2 regions of the Paenibacillus sp. FSL M7-0802 genome follow, and region 2 is predicted to be linked to the other one. Evidence: a T-box and tRNA genes for the amino acid it is inferred to sense, from the RefSeq annotation. Region 2 holds a T-box; the other holds one or more tRNA genes.

What was found. The T-box of region 2 lies ahead of ileS (isoleucine--tRNA ligase). A T-box ahead of a tRNA ligase gene usually reads a tRNA of that ligase, here a tRNA-Ile.
Region 1: it has a tRNA-Ile gene. The T-box ahead of ileS (isoleucine--tRNA ligase) is inferred to sense a tRNA for this amino acid. The anticodon was not compared.

What each region holds. Positions count from the first base shown of each region.
Region 1 is NZ_JBBOSD010000001.1:2,352,507-2,362,033, forward strand. Features, by position in the region: rRNA gene MHB54_RS10980 (23S ribosomal RNA) at 1-39, opposite strand, end outside; rRNA gene MHB54_RS10985 (16S ribosomal RNA) at 444-1,999, opposite strand; gene MHB54_RS10990 (Crp/Fnr family transcriptional regulator) at 2,582-3,322, opposite strand; gene MHB54_RS10995 (GAF domain-containing protein) at 3,622-4,071, shown strand; gene MHB54_RS11000 (response regulator) at 4,215-4,868, shown strand; gene MHB54_RS11005 (PAS domain-containing sensor histidine kinase) at 4,861-5,964, shown strand; tRNA gene MHB54_RS11010 (tRNA-Gly) at 6,165-6,235, opposite strand; tRNA gene MHB54_RS11015 (tRNA-Pro) at 6,245-6,318, opposite strand; tRNA gene MHB54_RS11020 (tRNA-Arg) at 6,341-6,417, opposite strand; tRNA gene MHB54_RS11025 (tRNA-Cys) at 6,444-6,514, opposite strand; tRNA gene MHB54_RS11030 (tRNA-Gly) at 6,525-6,599, opposite strand; tRNA gene MHB54_RS11035 (tRNA-Leu) at 6,606-6,692, opposite strand; tRNA gene MHB54_RS11040 (tRNA-Lys) at 6,707-6,782, opposite strand; tRNA gene MHB54_RS11045 (tRNA-Gln) at 6,787-6,861, opposite strand; tRNA gene MHB54_RS11050 (tRNA-His) at 6,879-6,951, opposite strand; tRNA gene MHB54_RS11055 (tRNA-Tyr) at 6,971-7,056, opposite strand; tRNA gene MHB54_RS11060 (tRNA-Thr) at 7,061-7,136, opposite strand; tRNA gene MHB54_RS11065 (tRNA-Phe) at 7,163-7,235, opposite strand; tRNA gene MHB54_RS11070 (tRNA-Asp) at 7,302-7,378, opposite strand; tRNA gene MHB54_RS11075 (tRNA-Met) at 7,404-7,477, opposite strand; tRNA gene MHB54_RS11080 (tRNA-Val) at 7,508-7,583, opposite strand; tRNA gene MHB54_RS11085 (tRNA-Glu) at 7,590-7,661, opposite strand; tRNA gene MHB54_RS11090 (tRNA-Ser) at 7,694-7,785, opposite strand; tRNA gene MHB54_RS11095 (tRNA-Met) at 7,789-7,862, opposite strand; tRNA gene MHB54_RS11100 (tRNA-Asn) at 7,897-7,972, opposite strand; tRNA gene MHB54_RS11105 (tRNA-Ala) at 7,977-8,052, opposite strand; tRNA gene MHB54_RS11110 (tRNA-Ile) at 8,075-8,151, opposite strand; rRNA gene rrf (5S ribosomal RNA) at 8,188-8,304, opposite strand; rRNA gene MHB54_RS11120 (23S ribosomal RNA) at 8,455-9,527, opposite strand, start outside.
Region 2 is NZ_JBBOSD010000001.1:4,921,048-4,930,574, forward strand. Features, by position in the region: gene MHB54_RS22570 (YggT family protein) at 1-211, shown strand, start outside; gene MHB54_RS22575 (YlmH family RNA-binding protein) at 220-1,002, shown strand; gene MHB54_RS22580 (DivIVA domain-containing protein) at 1,175-1,684, shown strand; T-box leader at 1,853-2,137, shown strand; gene ileS (isoleucine--tRNA ligase) at 2,217-5,306, shown strand; gene MHB54_RS22590 (DUF5665 domain-containing protein) at 5,447-5,839, shown strand; gene MHB54_RS22595 (TraR/DksA C4-type zinc finger protein) at 5,862-6,596, opposite strand; gene lspA (signal peptidase II) at 6,833-7,324, shown strand; gene MHB54_RS22605 (RluA family pseudouridine synthase) at 7,326-8,297, shown strand; gene pyrR (bifunctional pyr operon transcriptional regulator/uracil phosphoribosyltransferase PyrR) at 8,802-9,368, shown strand; gene MHB54_RS22615 (aspartate carbamoyltransferase catalytic subunit) at 9,365-9,527, shown strand, end outside.

The sequences.
Region 1 (9,527 bases), 2.6 Mb from region 2:
GCGCCTAGGCATCCTCCGTGTGCTCTTTGTAGCTTAACCTAGACTTTTCTTTCAAAGAAAGAAAATGTCGATGTTCGATAAAGAATGATTTTTGCCAAAGGCAAAAGATCTTTCCTTACCTGCTACCTTTATTTCACTTGTTTACACAAGATCAGCTTAAAGGAATATTCTAAAACGCAATTTCGTTTCGGTATCCAGTTTTCAAGGTGCAATTCGCCTCTTCGAAGCGAAATCCGATGAATATTTCGATTCCACACGGATGTGTGAATGAAACATTCGTCGAAGCTTGAGAGTTTGAGCTCTCAAAACTGAGCAACGAGTGAGTAAGTTAAGGATATTCATTTCATTCACACGAACGTGATGAACCGAATTGAATATCCGGTCGCAGGTACATTGTACTTGCTTATTTGAATGTTTCCATTGCAGGAAACGATTCTCCATAGAAAGGAGGTGATCCAGCCGCACCTTCCGATACGGCTACCTTGTTACGACTTCACCCCAATCATCTACCCCACCTTCGGCGGCTGGCTCCCTTGCGGGTTACCCCACCGACTTCGGGTGTTGTAAACTCTCGTGGTGTGACGGGCGGTGTGTACAAGACCCGGGAACGTATTCACCGCGGCATGCTGATCCGCGATTACTAGCAATTCCGACTTCATGTAGGCGAGTTGCAGCCTACAATCCGAACTGAGACCGGCTTTTCTAGGATTGGCTCCACCTCGCGATTTCGCTTCCCGTTGTACCGGCCATTGTAGTACGTGTGTAGCCCAGGTCATAAGGGGCATGATGATTTGACGTCATCCCCACCTTCCTCCGGTTTGTCACCGGCAGTCTGCTTAGAGTGCCCAGCTTGACCTGCTGGCAACTAAGCATAAGGGTTGCGCTCGTTGCGGGACTTAACCCAACATCTCACGACACGAGCTGACGACAACCATGCACCACCTGTCTCCTCTGTCCCGAAGGAAAGGTCTATCTCTAGACCGGTCAGAGGGATGTCAAGACCTGGTAAGGTTCTTCGCGTTGCTTCGAATTAAACCACATACTCCACTGCTTGTGCGGGTCCCCGTCAATTCCTTTGAGTTTCAGTCTTGCGACCGTACTCCCCAGGCGGAATGCTTAATGTGTTAACTTCGGCACCAAGGGTATCGAAACCCCTAACACCTAGCATTCATCGTTTACGGCGTGGACTACCAGGGTATCTAATCCTGTTTGCTCCCCACGCTTTCGCGCCTCAGCGTCAGTTACAGCCCAGAGAGTCGCCTTCGCCACTGGTGTTCCTCCACATATCTACGCATTTCACCGCTACACGTGGAATTCCACTCTCCTCTTCTGCACTCAAGCTCCCCAGTTTCCAGTGCGACCCGAAGTTGAGCCTCGGGATTAAACACCAGACTTAAAGAGCCGCCTGCGCGCGCTTTACGCCCAATAATTCCGGACAACGCTTGCCCCCTACGTATTACCGCGGCTGCTGGCACGTAGTTAGCCGGGGCTTTCTTCTCAGGTACCGTCACTCTTGTAGCAGTTACTCTACAAGACGTTCTTCCCTGGCAACAGAGCTTTACGATCCGAAAACCTTCATCACTCACGCGGCGTTGCTCCGTCAGGCTTTCGCCCATTGCGGAAGATTCCCTACTGCTGCCTCCCGTAGGAGTCTGGGCCGTGTCTCAGTCCCAGTGTGGCCGATCACCCTCTCAGGTCGGCTACGCATCGTCGCCTTGGTAGGCCTTTACCCCACCAACTAGCTAATGCGCCGCAGGCCCATCCACAAGTGACAGATTGCTCCGTCTTTCCTCCTTCTCCCATGCAGGAAAAGGATGTATCGGGTATTAGCTACCGTTTCCGGTAGTTATCCCTGTCTTGTGGGCAGGTTGCCTACGTGTTACTCACCCGTCCGCCGCTAGGTTGATTAGAAGCAAGCTTCTAATCAACCCCGCTCGACTTGCATGTATTAGGCACGCCGCCAGCGTTCGTCCTGAGCCAGGATCAAACTCTCCATTAAAGACCAACCGAAGTTGGTTTATAGAAAGAGCGATAAGCTCATTTTGAAACTGACGAGATAAAAATATCTCTTGTTTGATTTTGCGAACAAAATCGTTTTACTCACTCGTTGTTCAGTTTTCAAAGATCAAACATTTCTCTTTCGCTGCGTTTTTCAGCAGCTATAAGATCATATCATGTTCGTTTCAAAAATACAAGGGTTATTTTTTCTTTTTTTGAAGATCGTTTCACCCAAGTTTTTCGCTTTTGAAACTGCTGTTTTATTGTCAGCTCAAATAATATATCATTTTCAGCAAAAGAAAGCAACTTGTAAATAATCCCTTTTTCAAACTTAAAATCCCTTTCACCGTTTAGTCAACCATTATTAGCTCCAATGTTATTTCAAAACAGCTAGTTCATAAAATGTCATGTGTTCAGTTCCATTTAATATAAATATATTATTGGTAATTAACCGCTATACGACGTTAATTAGTTTTTTTGTAATCTATTTTGTTCGTTAACCCCGTTACCCCATGTGCTAGATTGTTAGAAGACATGCAACAAGGCGAAGCCTCTTGGACCCCGCCTAATGGTATTCATAATATTAGAGGCGACAAATTTCATGGGCACATTGGCCGTACGAAGGACAGCAGCACATGCCACGTAATACCTTGAGATCGTGAATGACAATCTTTCCATCCCTTGTATCTAGGGTTCCCTGCTCTTTCAGCGCGCTCAGCATCCGGTTCACACTCTCTCGTGTCGCTCCAATCATCTCACCTAATTCGGAGTGACTAAGCTTCATATTTAGTAAAATGCCATCCTTCACAGCCACGCCACATGTATTGCTAGCACGGATCAATGTAGACGCTAGCGCTCCAGTTTTACCATACAACAGTAAGTCCCGAAAGCGCGATTGCATAATGCGTTGCTTCATCGCCATCCACTGGATGAACTGAAGTGCCATTTCCCCATTTTTGGACAAGAGCGACTCCAGATCCTTAACAAGCACGACGCCTAACTCACACACATCGGCTGTTTCCGCAGTGCAGCTATACTCTTCTCCATCTATCCCGCTAAATTCCCCAATTAAGTCACCTTGATGCTGAATGGTCAGAATCAGTTCTTTACCATCTTCTGTCGATTTACGAAGTTTAACATGACCTGAATGTATATAATAAAGCTGCTCTGCATCATCGCCCTCTCGGAAAAGCATAACGCCTGCCTTTACCTTCTTCCAGGACATAATATCTTTTAGCAGATCCAAATGTTCTTCTGTCAAATAAATCTGAATTCCCGTGCGTTCCGCTTCGTCCCCAAACCGTTCCATACAAGTGGCTTGCATGTTAGCGTCCTCCTCGTGTTTACCTGATATCTATATCATAATGTTTTAATGCCTGGGTTGTTATCGGGAGAACACCTGATTTTATACCTTCCTACTCCCTGATTTACTGTGATAAATATCACTTCCGAGGTAAGCTAATGCCCCATTTATCGGCCTTTTCCCTACTCCTTACCCGACCAGATGAAAAGTCAGTGTTTCCTGCGCCTATAGATCAGGGGGTTCCCTGATCTACTTTTGTAACTGTCGGAACTACAATGAATTAGAGATATAGTTTGGTTATGAAAAAGGATGTGTCTTCTATGCTACAAATAACGGATGAAATGCGAAAAGAACTGAATCAGTTGAGAGATACTATTTATGGTGATCTCACTGCCCTTGCATTTATGTCCAAGTCGGGTGGTAAGTTGCATTGGTATTACGCCTCCGGTAGCCGAAGCAATCGCTATCGTCTTATTTCTTTTAAGATTGGCCATGGTATTGCCGGGATGGCTGTTCGCTTGGGACGTACCGTGACTGTAAGTGCTTTGCTATCAGGTAGTATACGTTTGCGTCAGGAATGTGCACTAATGCTGGCCGAGCAGCTTCACTCTGCTGTTGCTATTCCCTTTTCCAGCACAGGGGATCTGCCCAACGGTGTGCTGCTTCTTGGTAATCGTGATGTGAGGATGTTCACAGAGTCTGATGTAGCCGAGGCCACTCAAGTCGCTCAACGCCTTAGCCAACTATGTGCTTACCCTCTTACTCCATAGATCAACAATGTTTCTGTAGATAATGAAACTCATAAAATACTTGATATGACTGTCCCTAACTATCTTTGTTGATTGAAATCCCTAAAATTTGCTATGATTATGACAAAACGCACGGTTTTTTTACCGTTCGAGGGGATGACAAATTGATTCGTATACTAGTAGTGGATGATCACGTTGTCGTACGTTCTGGCCTCATGGCCCTATTGGACGGCAAAAACGGTATCAAGGTAGTAGGAGATGCAGCAGACGGGGATGAGGCAATCCACAAGGCAGTGGAGCTACAACCTAATGTGGTGCTCATGGATTTTAGCATGCCACCTGGCAAAGATGGTCTCACGGCAACCACTGAATTAAAAAAAAAGTTGCCCGACACAGAAGTCCTTATTTTAACAATGCATGATGATGAAGAATATCTGTTCCGGGCCATTCAGGCTGGAGCATCCGGATATATTTTAAAAAGCGCACCTCACGAGGAGTTGCTCGCTGCCATCCAGTCTGTAGCCGAGGGTAGTGCCTATTTGTACCCGAATGCAACCAAACGACTGATGAGTGAATATCTGGACAAAATCAAACAGGAAGGCATAGCCGGACCCTATGAATCCCTATCTGAGCGGGAAAAGGAGATTCTATCGTGGGTAGCCAAAGGATATGCCAACAAGGAAATTGCCGAGCACCTAGTGATTAGCGTCAAAACCGTAGAGTCCCATAAAAGTAACCTTATGGAGAAGCTTAACTTGAAAACACGACCTGAGCTAGTCAAATTCGCACTAAAAAAGGGGCTGCTCCATTATGAATGAACCTTCTAATCCTTTACTGCAGCATGCCTTTGGTGAATCAACCGATACATTGCTGAATGATCTAGAAATTTATATACCAGAGTCCCCTTTTCTCCATGCACTACGTAACTCACTCCACCAACTATCCAATCTAAAATTTGCTCTAGATACGTCTTCCATTGTTGCTTTGACCGATCATCGAGGTATTATTCAGTACGTGAACGACAAGTTTTGTGAGATTTCGCAATACAGTCGTGAAGAGCTGATCGGTCAGGATCATCGTCTCATTAATTCAGGCTATCATACCCCTGCCTTCATGAAAAACCTGTGGACTACAATCCGTTCAGGTGAGGTATGGCAAGGAGAAATACGTAATCGTGCTAAAGATAACAGCTACTACTGGGTGAATACTACGATCGTTCCGTTTATGGACGAGGAAGGTAAACCCTATCAGTACTTAGCGATCCGCAATGAGGTCACTAAACTGAAGAAAGTAGAAGCAGAACTCCAGTCTATGATGACGCAAGTCATGCAAATACAGGAAGAAGAACGTAAACGCTTTTCAAGAGAGCTACATGATGGGATAGGACAAAGCTTGTTTTCACTTATTATTCAGTTAGATAGCCAACTTGCCGAACAACCTAGTGCTGCTCTGGAGAGTCTTCGTTCGCAGGTGACCGACATCATCAAAGATGTTCGTGGTCTAGCGTGGGAACTTCGTCCCTCAGTTCTGGATGATTTGGGTGTCGTCCCAGCTATAAGAACCTATATTGAAAACTTCTGTTCTCATTACGGGATTGAGGTGCATTTTCAATGCACTCTACGTAAACGCCTTGATATTCGCAAGGAAATAGCAATTTATCGGATTGTACAGGAGGCATTAACGAATGTAGCCAAATACGCAGATGTAGCGGAGGCATATGTCGACGTTGAGGATCAAGATGAAATGATACAAGTGACCATTCGGGATGAGGGCATTGGATTCTCTGGAAAGTCCCAAGGAGAGGGAGTTGGATTGTTCAGTATGGAAGAACGAGCTAGAGGGGTAGGGGGATTTATGAGCATGACCTCTGCTCCAGATGAGGGAACCTCCATCCAGCTGACCATTCCCGTGTAAAAACTGTCCACTAGATCGGTTATCGGTGTATACCAGTTGTATGATCAGAACGATATACACCGATACCGAGATTATGAATAATCAATACATTGTGGGTACATGAAGATAAATACAAAAAAAGAGAGAGCTCTGTCCCCAGACAGGCTCTCTTTATTTATAAGGTGTCACCACTGAGGCAACAAGAATCCGCTATAGCAAAAAGCGGGTGATGGGAATCGAACCCACGCTACCAGCTTGGAAGGCTGGAGTTCTACCATTGAACTACACCCGCAAATCAGTATCGGGATGACACGATTTGAACATGCGACCCCCTGGTCCCAAACCAGGTGCTCTACCAAGCTGAGCTACATCCCGACATTATACTTTTTTTAAGAAATGGCGCGCCCTGAGAGATTCGAACTCCCGGCCTTTTGATTCGTAGTCAAACGCTCTATCCAGCTGAGCTAAGGGCGCATATTTAAATCCATAATGAGCAGTCAAGGCGCCACCCAGATTTGAACTGGGGATGAAGCTTTTGCAGAGCTTTGCCTTACCACTTGGCTATGGCGCCGTATGGATAATGGAGCGGACGACGGGAATCGAACCCGCGACCCTCGCCTTGGCAAGGCGATGCTCTACCGCTGAGCCACGTCCGCAAAATATGGTGCGGTCGAGAGGACTCGAACCTCCACGGGGGTTAGCCCACACGGACCTGAACCGTGCGCGTCTGCCAATTCCGCCACGACCGCAAAATAATTATAAATGGTGAGCCATGAAGGACTCGAACCTTCGACACCCTGATTAAAAGTCAGGTGCTCTACCAACTGAGCTAATGGCTCTTAATGGCTGGGGATATAGGATTTGAACCTATGCATGACGGAGTCAAAGTCCGTTGCCTTACCGCTTGGCTAATCCCCAATAAATTAAGAATAAAGGGCGGCCGATGGGGCTTGAACCCACGAATGCCGGAGTCACAGTCCGGTGCGTTAACCACTTCGCCACGACCGCCATATGATTATGAAAAGACTGGTGGAGGATGATGGATTCGAACCACCGAACCCGTAAGGGAGCAGATTTACAGTCTGATGCGTTTGGCCACTTCGCTAATCCTCCAAAATGGTGCCGGCGAGAGGACTTGAACCCCCAACCTACTGATTACAAGTCAGTTGCTCTACCAGTTGAGCTACACCGGCACATTACTCATTTCCCACTTGAAAGGTGGCTCGGGACGGAATCGAACCGCCGACACGAGGATTTTCAGTCCTCTGCTCTACCGACTGAGCTACCGAGCCATATTTTGTTTTATTACTACACCATATAATCCACACTATATATGTCAACTATATATGAGATTAAAATGGCGGAACTGACGGGATTCGAACCCGCGATCTCCTGCGTGACAGGCAGGCATGTTAGGCCTCTACACCACAGTTCCAGAGGCATTTCCAATAGGAAATTAATTGCGGGGGCAGGATTTGAACCTACGACCTTCGGGTTATGAGCCCGACGAGCTACCGAACTGCTCCACCCCGCGACATTAAAAGGGACTTATCAAATTTTCTTATGGTGGAGGCTGAGGGGCTCGAACCCCCGACCCTCTGCTTGTAAGGCAGATGCTCTCCCAGCTGAGCTAAGCCTCCATATTATGACCCGTAGGGGATTCGAACCCCTGTTACCTCCGTGAAAGGGAGGTGTCTTAACCCCTTGACCAACGGGCCTTACAAAATAAGTTCTGATTCCAATAAATTTATGGCGGAGAGAGAGGGATTCGAACCCTCGCACCACTTTCGCAGTCTAACCCCTTAGCAGAGGGTCCCCTTATAGCCACTTGGGTATCTCTCCGAGTAGCGGCAGAGGGGATCGAACCCCCGACCTCACGGGTATGAACCGTACGCTCTAGCCAGCTGAGCTACGCCGCCACCTTATATATAAAAGTCAGAAATATTCAAAACATGGCTCCCCGAACAGGACTCGAACCTGTGACAACTCGATTAACAGTCGAGTGCTCTACCAACTGAGCTATCAGGGAATATTGGTGGAGCCAAGCGGGATCGAACCGCTGACCTCCTGCGTGCAAGGCAGGCGCTCTCCCAGCTGAGCTATGGCCCCAATCTTTTTGTTATTCTAGAAGTGGTGGGCCTTAGTGGACTCGAACCACCGACCTCACCCTTATCAGGGGTGCGCTCTAACCAGCTGAGCTAAAGGCCCTAACATGTAAAACTTCATCATCCTTTAAAGGATATCGCTTGGCGACGTCCTACTCTCCCAGGACCCTGCGGTCCAAGTACCATCGGCGCTGGAGGGCTTAACGGTCGTGTTCGGGATGGGTACGTGTGGAACCCCTCCGCTATCGCCACCAAACATGAATTTACATCGTAAATTCTATCGTACGGTTATTCGCTTCATCACATATCGTGTGAATGAATAGCCATGCGCTTGTCGTATGTCACTTGTACATACCTTCAAGGTTACACCCTGAAAACTGGATCCGAAACTCATTTGCGTTTTATTTAGGATAAGCCCTCGACCGATTAGTATTGGTCAGCTCCATGCATTACTGCACTTCCACCCCCAACCTATCTACCTCGTCGTCTTCAAGGGGTCTTACTAATTGGGAAATCTCATCTTGAGGGGGGCTTCACGCTTAGATGCTTTCAGCGCTTATCCCTTCCGTACATAGCTACCCAGCGGTGCTCCTGGCGGAACAACTGGTACACCAGCGGTACGTCCATCCCGGTCCTCTCGTACTAAGGACAGCTCCTCTCAAATTTCCTACGCCCACGACAGATAGGGACCGAACTGTCTCACGACGTTCTGAACCCAGCTCGCGTACCGCTTTAATGGGCGAACAGCCCAACCCTTGGGACCTACTTCAGCCCCAGGATGCGATGAGCCGACATCGAGGTGCCAAACCTCCCCGTCGATGTGGACTCTTGGGGGAGATAAGCCTGTTATCCCCAGGGTAGCTTTTATCCGTTGAGCGATGGCCCTTCCATGCGGTACCACCGGATCACTAAGCCCGACTTTCGTCCCTGCTCGACTTGTAGGTCTCGCAGTCAAGCTCCCTTCTGCCTTTGCACTCTTCGAATGATTTCCAACCATTCTGAGGGAACCTTGGGGCGCCTCCGTTACTCTTTAGGAGGCGACCGCCCCAGTCAAACTGCCCACCTGACACTGTCCTCGCACCGGATCACGGTACCAAGTTAGAACCTAGATACGATCAGGGTGGTATCCCAAGGATGCCTCCCTTCAAGCTGGCGCTCAAAGTTCAACGGCTCCCACCTATCCTGTACAGATCGTACCCAAATTCAATATCAAGCTGCAGTAAAGCTCCATGGGGTCTTTCCGTCTTGTCGCGGGTAACCTGCATCTTCACAGGTATTAAAATTTCACCGGATCTCTCGTTGAGACAGCGCCCAAGTCGTTACGCCATTCGTGCGGGTCAGAATTTACCTGACAAGGAATTTCGCTACCTTAGGACCGTTATAGTTACGGCCGCCGTTTACTGGGGCTTCGGTTCATAGCTTCGCCCGAAGGCTTACCACTCCCCTTAACCTTCCAGCACCGGGCAGGCGTCAGCCCGT
Region 2 (9,527 bases):
CATTGCATATGTTCTGCTGTCATGGCTTCCTAATGCCAGAGAGAGTGTAATTGGTGATTTACTTGCCAAGTTTGTGGAGCCGTATTTGTCTCCGTTTCGCAGGTTTATACCGCCAATCTTCGGGATGATTGATATTTCACCCATCGTTGCGCTGATTGCTCTGCGTTTTGCGTCATACGGTTTGATTTCTTTAATTGGTAATTTCGTCTAGGAGGAGTTATGCGAACTGAGATTTATGAGCATTTTCACCCGGATGAACGGGATTATGTGGATCGCGCTTCCGAATGGATCAGTCATGCGGGAGCTTATCATGAGCAGAAGCTGACTGATTTTTTGGACCCGCGCCAACAGTACATATTGGAGACACTTGCTTCGAAGGAAGACAAGGTCACGATTAGGGTAGATGGCGGATACATGGCTTCGGAACGAAAGCGGGCGCTTATTGCGCCCGATTATTCGTATTTGGACGGTGAGGAGATGGGGATTCAGGTCCTTTCCATCACATCTGACGATCATAAAATAGGTACCCTTGAGCACGGTGATTATCTAGGTGCCCTACTGGGACTTGGAATCAAACGTGGGAAAATCGGGGACATTCATGTACTTGATGATGGGTGCCATGTATTGGTAGCTTCAGAGATTGTCGATTTTATGACGATGCATTTGCAGCAGGTACATCGTGTCCATGTATGGACAGAACTGTTGCCTGTAGCGAGTCTGCGAACGAAGGAAGTTGCATTAGAGGCGCTAGATCTGACTGTCGCTTCTTTACGACTGGACGGTATTGCCAGCGATGTGTACAAGCTAAGCCGCAGTAAAATATTAACACCGATTCGGGCGGGACGGTGCCGGGTAAATTGGAAGGTGGAGGAGAATCCATCCACTCCACTTAAAGCTGGGGACGTTATTTCCATGCAGGGTTTTGGGCGTTTCAAAGTGCTTGAAACAGACGGGATGACAAAAAAGGGAAGATTCCGTGTCAAAATTGGTAAGTTTGTATAGCTGTAGGCAGGAATCACGAGCTTTCTGTCGAAAGAATTAAGCTATAGCGAAGAACTGGAACGATTTTGCTCTGTACAGTATTCACAAAACGGGGTATGATGACCGATAGATGATAGTGAGCGTCGTGACGCGGAAAATGTATTTTTTGTCAATCTTATAGGAGGTGGACGGCATGCCATTAACGCCATTGGATATACATAACAAGGAATTTGCCCGCCGGCTTCGCGGTTATGATGAGGATCAGGTTAATGAATTTTTGGATCAGGTGATCAAAGATTACGAGGGCGTTATTCGTGAAAATAAAGAACTGAGCACCGAGTTGTTGAACGTACAGGAGAAGCTCGATCATTTCGCGACGATTGAGGATACGCTGAGTAAGACGATTATCGTGGCGCAGGAAGCGGCTGATGAAGTTCGTAACAACGCCAAGAAAGAATCCCAACTGATCGTGAAGGAAGCGGAAAAAAATGCGGACCGTATTGTGAACGAAGCATTGTCTAAATCCCGCAAGATCGCGTTGGAGGTTGAAGAACTGAAGAAGCAGGCATCAATTTACCGAGCACGGTTTCGTACACTGGTGGAAGCACAGCTTGATTTGTTAAGCCAAGACGGCTGGGAAGCCCTTGAAAACCGGGAACGCGAAGTACTGGAGCGCGAGCGTGAGATGAAAGAAATTTACTAATTTCATTTCTGACAAGCTTTTATTAGGCTTTGTTAGGGTTGACTTTTATCTTTAAACAGGCTATAACTGTAAATACTATACTGAATTCAATGATTATCCGTCCGTCGGCTGATGGTTGTTATTCAAGGCAACGATGTTGCTGATTTAATATTCGATGAATTTAACATGTTTAATTCGTTGATGGGAACGAGTACGTCATGATTTGTCCCTCAGAGAGTTGGCCTTCCGGTGCAAGCCAACGTTCAGAACATGACCGAAGATCCTCCCGGAGAAGTGAGCTGAAGCGCTTAAGATTTTTTATGGCGTGTGTAAGCAATCACCGTTTGCCATGCGTTATAATGGCGCCCTGCTGTAGTTGAGTGGGGCTCAGAGAGCCGTGATGAGACTGTATTTTTAGAATGGTCTGTTTTTACGGAATCAGGGTGGTAACGCGAGCACAGTCTCGTCCCTTTACAGGGATGGGGCTTTTTTTGTTGCTTTTTTTAGGAAATGCTAGGGAAATCAATGATGAGCAGAGAGGGAGTATGACAGTATGAACAGAGTGGATGTTAAAGAAAAAGCACGGTCCCGTGACCTGCGCATCCTGAGCAAATGGAAACAAGAGGACACATTCCGTAAATCCATCACAAATCGTGAAGGAAAGCCAAATTTTGTATTTTATGAGGGCCCACCAACAGCTAACGGTAAACCGCATATCGGTCACGTGCTGGGACGTGTAATTAAGGATTTTGTAGGCCGCTATCAGACAATGAAGGGATACCGCGTCGTACGTAAGGCAGGCTGGGACACGCATGGCTTGCCAGTAGAATTGGGTGTACAAAAGCAACTGGGAATCTCCCACAAGCCTGAAATTGAAGAATATGGCGTTGAAAAGTTTATTAAGAAATGTAAGGCAAGCGTGTTTGAGTATGAGCAACAATGGCGTGATCTAACCGAAGCGATCGGATACTGGACAGACCTCGATAACCCGTACATTACTTTGGATAATAACTACATCGAGAGCGTATGGAACATTTTGGCGACAATTCATGAAAAAGATCTGTTGTATCGTGGTCATCGTGTGAGTCCGTATTGCCCGGATTGTCAGACGACGCTAAGTTCTCATGAAGTAGCGCAGGGCTACAAAGATGTGAAGGATCTGAGTGCCACGGCGAAATTCAAGCTGCATAGCAGTGGTGAATATGTACTGGCTTGGACGACAACACCTTGGACCTTGCCGAGTCACGTGGCGCTCGCCGTCAACCCTGAACTGGAATATGCACGTGTGAAGCAGGAAGACGGTGTATACATCGTTGCTAAAAATCTGGTTGAGGACGTAATTAAAGGCGATCATGAAGTGATTGGCACACTATCCGGTTCAGAACTGGTTGGCCAAACGTATACCCCGCCATTTACGTATTTTCAGGTTGAGAAGGGTAATCAGATTCTGGGTGCGAAGTTCGTAACAGACTCCAGTGGTACAGGTATCGTTCATATGGCTCCAGCGCATGGTGAGGATGATTACCGGGTATGTCGTGAAAATGGTGTTGAATTCATCAACGTGGTGGATCTTCAAGGTAACTATGTAGAGGAAATCACTGATTTTGCAGGCCGTTTTGTGAAAGACTGTGATGTAGATATTGTTAAAATGCTGTCCGAAAAAGGTTTGCTGTACAGCAAGGAAAAATACGAGCATAGCTATCCGTTCTGCTGGCGCTGCGATACTCCATTATTGTACTATGCTATGGACAGCTGGTTTATCAAAACAACTGCGATCAAGGATCAATTGATTGCCAACAACAGCGAAGTCGAATGGTACCCGGGGCATATACGTGAAGGACGTTTTGGCAAGTTTTTGGAGGAACTGGTGGATTGGAACATCAGTCGCGATCGCTATTGGGGTACACCACTAAACATCTGGGTTTGTGAGGAAACTGGAGAACAGTTCGCTCCGCATAGTATTGCTGAATTGAGGGAACGTGCGATTGGCGATGTACCAGCGGACATCGAGCTGCACAAACCATATGTAGATGATATTAAGGTTCGTAGCCAATGCGGTAAATACGAAATGACTCGTACACCGGAAGTAATCGACGTATGGTTCGATAGTGGCTCCATGCCGTTTGCACAGCATCATTATCCTTTTGAAAATAATGAAACGTTCGAGCAGCAATTTCCGGCAGATATGATCTGTGAAGGGATTGACCAGACTCGTGGCTGGTTCTATAGCTTGCTTGCGGTTTCGACTATGCTGACTGGCAAAGCTCCTTATAAAGCTGTCATGGCGACAGGCCATGTACTGGATGAGCAGGGGCAGAAAATGTCTAAATCCAAGGGTAATGTTATTGATCCGTGGGAAGTGATTGACGAGTACGGTACAGATGCTTTCCGCTGGGCATTGCTGTCTGATAGTGCACCATGGAATAGCAAACGTTTTTCCAAAGGCATTGTAGGTGAGGCTAAATCGAAGCTGGTGGATACGCTTGTAAATACACACGCTTTTCTGACTTTGTATGCGGATATCGACGGATTTGATCCGGCACAGCATCCGTTCAAACCATCGGCTCATAAGTTGGATCGTTGGATTTTGTCCCGTCTGAACAGCCTCATTTTGGTAGTGGACAAAGCGCTGGCTGTAAATGACTTCCTGAACTCATCTAAAGCAATTGAATCGTTTATTGATGAGCTGAGCAACTGGTATATCCGTCGTTCACGCGACCGATTCTGGGGCAATGGTCTTACAGAAGATAAGCTGGATGCATACCGTACACTGACCGAAGTGTTGTTAACGACTGCCAAACTGCTTGCGCCGTTTACACCACTGCTTGCAGAGGATATTTACCTCAACCTAAGCAACGGGGAAAGTGTTCATCTGGATGATTATCCGACTGCCAATGAGTCCTTGATCGATTTGGAACTGGAACGAGATATGGAAACGGCACGCCGTGTCGTTGAATTGGCGCGTAACGTCCGCAACGAAACGGGTTTGAAAACGCGTCAACCGTTGTCCGAGTTGATTCTGTCCATGGATCAGGACTTTGAACTGAGTGGCTATGAGGAAATCATCAAAGATGAGATTAACGTGAAGCATATTCATGTTGAGACGGACGATAGCGGCTTTGTAGATTTTACACTGAAACTGAATTTGAAAGTAGCAGGCAAGAAATACGGCAAAAATGTCGGTTTCCTACAAAACTTTTTCAAAGGAATGTCTGCTGAGGATACCCGTTCTGTTGTAGAAAAAGGAGTGTTAAACGTCGCTTCTCCAGAAGGTGAAGAGCTGCAAGTTACGGCCGAAGAACTGCTGGTGGAGAAAAAAGCGAAAGAAGGCTTCGCTTCTGCTTCCGGTTATGGCTTAACGGTAGCGTTGAACACAGACATTACGCCAGAGCTGGAGCAAGAGGGTTGGGTACGTGAAGTGGTTCGTGCGGTACAGGATTATCGTAAAAAACTGGATCTGCCGATTGAAAAGTATGTGGCGTTGACGTTGGATGTAGATAACGAGCTGCGTCAGGCCATCGAAAGCTTCGATTCTGTGTTGCGTGAGAACGTATTGGTTACTACTGTGACATTTGGTCAAGCCGAACCGGCAGAACATGTGGATGTGAACGGTAAAACCATCGGCGTTCATATTGGAGAATAATTACAAGCCCCCTGTCCCATAATACAATAACAGGCAGCATATAAAAACGAGCCTAAGCATCGGAAACGGTTTTTCTCCGTTACGTGCTTCGGCTCGTTTGCTGCGTTCAGGGCAGCCATGGGAAAAGGGGGATTGTGCATATGACGGCACGATCAAGGCGTAGACAGGGGAGAAGTCTCCGAGAGATGAACGGAGAAGGAGCAGCCGTAGCCGCAGATAAAAGCAAAACAGGTAATCAGGCAGAGCAATTAAGTCGTGTTGAAAAGCTGATACGTGCTGTGTCAGAGCAGATGGAACGGACACGTATTGCAGATTATGCTTTGCTGCTGAACAAGCCTTGGCGATTACTTTGGCTAAATCTAATATCAGGCGTTTCCAGGGGAATCGGCATCGCGCTAGGTTTTACTTTTTTTGCCGCTACCATTATTTATGTGCTGCAAGTGCTCGGAGCGTTGAATTTGCCGATTATCGGTGATTATATCGCTGATATTGTACGAATTGTACAACGACAATTGGAGCTTACTACCTATTAGGCAGCGATCTCCACTTTGAAGTTCACGATTCGTCTTCGTGCGTATCCGGCTCCAGTAGACCTTCGCCCTCGCCATCTTCGATATAACGCTGATAAATGGAGCTGCGAATAACAGATACATTTTGTCCATAAATGTCAGTAGCAACAAAGCTTTCGTATGGTTCTACGAAGCCCATATTATCGTCGCCTGCTTCAATTTCCATATCATCATAACTGTGGATGTCTCCACTTTCGGCCATGGCTGGTGTGTTAGAGGTACCCCAATTTTCGACGATCTGCCAGGCATCTTCACCGTCGAAGCCGTTTTGATCATCACGATCATCCAGACTTGTTCTGCCGAACGAGGGAGCGAGAAATTCTTCCTCCACTGGGCGGCGGTTAGACACTTCTGTTTCGGGACTGTACTCTTTACAGTAAATGGTATAGGGAACAGCCAGCAGGCGCTCATAGGGAATGGGTTTACCGCTGGCGGCACAAATGCCATACGTCCCCTTTTCCATGGCCATCAGAGCTGATTCGATGCGTTCTAATTGGAATTCGTCGTGCTCCAGTAAGGAAATATCCTTGGCTCGCTCGTAGGTTTCGGTAGCCAGATCTCCTGGGTGGTTATCAATAGGAGAAAGCTCGCCGGTTTGATCGCGTTGGGAATCGCCGAGTCCGTAATGGCCGTTGTCCTGCAAACGATGCTCAATTTCTTTTTTGCGTTCCAGTAGTTCGTTACGCAAGCCCTGCAATTGTTGCTCCGTCAATGGGGACATGGAATCCTCTCCTTGTTCTAGGTTTACATGCGCATGCGTTGTGTCGAGTATGCTCCTTGTAGTTTGCACCGGGAAGGCCTCTTTTACATAGGAAATTCTAATCAAATGCAGTGGAGTTCATTTTATGGATGATCTGTGCTTGATAGCTTGCGGGTTTCGTGGACGATCTGAGAACGCTTATGCTACAATAAATGGGTTCAACAACGGATATAAGCGGATCGGAGTGACGAAGGACTGTGATTTATTTTGGTATTGCGCTAATTATTTTTTTGATTGATCAGGGAGTAAAATATTTGGTGGCTACGCGGATGGAATTGTACGAGCAAATACCAGTCATCGGCAATTTCTTTTTAATCACCTCCCATCGTAATCGTGGAGCCGCTTTTGGGATTTTGGAAGGTCAACGTTGGCTTTTTATCGTGATTACAATTGTAGTGGTGATCGGTATCGTCTGGTACCTGCGAAAAACAGTCAAGGCTGGACAAAAGCTACTTCCTGTTGCGCTAAGTTTGGTGCTGGGGGGAGCAGTCGGTAACTTTTTGGATCGAGCTATTTCAGGGGAAGTAGTTGATTTTGCACAATTTAATTTTGGAAGCTATACGTTCCCCATTTTTAATGTGGCAGATTCGGCGATTGTCATCGGTGTAGCACTGATTATTTTGGATACATTGCTGGAATCGCGTCGGGAAAAGGGAAGTGGCAATGATAGCATTGAAGGGAAGTCATAGCATGAGCGAAGTGAATGAAAACGGCGAAGCCGCAGGTCTGTCTTATGAGGACGAACTGGAGAGTGAGTCTCTGGAATGGACAGCGGATGCCGTGGATGCCAAGACGCGTATAGACAAATATATCGCCGAAGAAATGAAGGAAGTGTCTCGTTCTCAGATACAGATGTGGATCGGAAATGGTCGCGTGCTGGTGAACGGTACGGCGATCAAGGCGAACTACAAGCTGGCTGAAGGAGATCGTATTGTATTATCGGTACCGGAGCCAGAAAGTGTAGATATTGTACCGGAAAATATTCCGTTGGATGTCGTTTACGAGGACTCGGACGTTATTGTTATTAACAAGCAACGTGGTCTGGTCGTGCATCCTGCACCGGGACACTCTTCGGGAACATTGGTTAACGCACTGATGTACCACTGTCACGATCTTTCCGGCATCAACGGGGAATTACGTCCTGGTATTGTTCACCGTATTGATAAGGATACATCAGGACTGCTGATGGCGGCTAAAAATGATCAGGCTCACGCATCACTTGCAGCACAGCTTAAGGACCATAGTGTGACTCGGAAATATATAGCCTTAGTTCACGGTCATTTGAGCCACGATCAGGGAACGGTAGATGCTCCGATTGGCCGCGATTCGGGTGATCGCAAATTGTTCACAGTGACGGAACGTAACAGCAAGCATGCAGTCACCCATTTTCTCGTCATTGAACGGTTGGGGGATTATACCCTGCTTGAACTTCAATTGGAAACAGGACGCACACACCAAATTCGTGTTCACATGAAATTTATTGGACACCCATTGGTTGGCGACCCTATGTATGGACGCAGCAAAGGGGTTCGTATGGATGGTCAGGCGCTGCATGCGGCGGTACTGGGTTTTAAGCATCCATCCACTGGAGAGTACATGGAATTCAACAGACCGATCCCTCCTGATATGGAGGATGTGTTAGCATCCTTGCGTAGTCGCTAAAACAATGACAATTTGCATTCCTATTCACAAACCTGAATAAATTATTAAGTTAAACCGCCTAAATGGCGGTTTTTTTATTGTGGGATAAGGTATGGGTAAAAACAACTATGGATAATTATACAATGAAGTTGTATAATTATTAGAGTGCTTCCGGTGGTTCCGGTTGAACGGGTGTTGACACACGATTTTCAATCTGTCATACTTCTCGTAGTTGCGATGAACTTTGTCCAAGAGATGGCTAACCATCTCACACTATGAGAAGCAGGACAAAGGAAATCCTGAATAGCACCTTTAAATCAGTCCCGTGAGGCTGGCAAGGTAACGTGAATGGATCACTGATCAGTGCATCCGCTGCGGCGGTATGTCTTCAGTGTGTCCGAGAGATCGGAGAACAGTAGAAGACTGTTCACACGAGACTCCTTGCCAAACTTGGGCAAGGAGTCTTTTTTGTATCCGAACACGGGACCAGGTCTGAAGGGAACATCACCTGAGGAGGCTGGAAGCATGAGTAATGAAACACATGTACTGATGGATGAAATTGCGATTCGTCGGGCATTGACACGGATTGCACATGAAATTTTGGAGAAAAACAAAGGTATTGACGATTGTGTGCTAGTAGGTATTCGAACACGTGGAGTTCATCTGGCGCAACGTCTGGCTGAAAAAATTGCTGAGATTGAAGGCGCACCAATTCCATGGGGAGAGCTGGATGTTACAGCCTACCGGGATGACCGGAGCAGCGTAGCCGAAGCTAAAGGAAATGGAAAAGAGCTTTTGATGAATCCTGCTGACGTATCGGTTCATGATAAGAAAGTCATTCTCTTTGACGATGTGCTGTATACAGGCCGCACCATCCGCGCGGCGATGGATGCATTGATGCACTGCGGACGACCGCAAATGATCCAGCTGGCAGTGCTAGCGGATCGCGGACACCGTGAGCTTCCGATTCGTCCGGATTACATCGGCAAGAACATCCCGACCTCCAAATCTGAGGAAATCGTAGTAGCCCTTCAAGAGACGGACGGTAAGGACGAAGTGACAATCATTCAGAACCGGGGGGAACAGCTATGATCACAACAGCCAGTCAACTTAAAGAACGTAGCCTGCTCGGGTTAAAGGAACTTAGCCGAAATGAAATCGAGTCCATTCTGGATCGCGCTCATTATTGGGAGTCTCAACCAGAAAAACTGGTTCCAGTACTGCAATCACGCTTTGCGGCCAACATGTTTT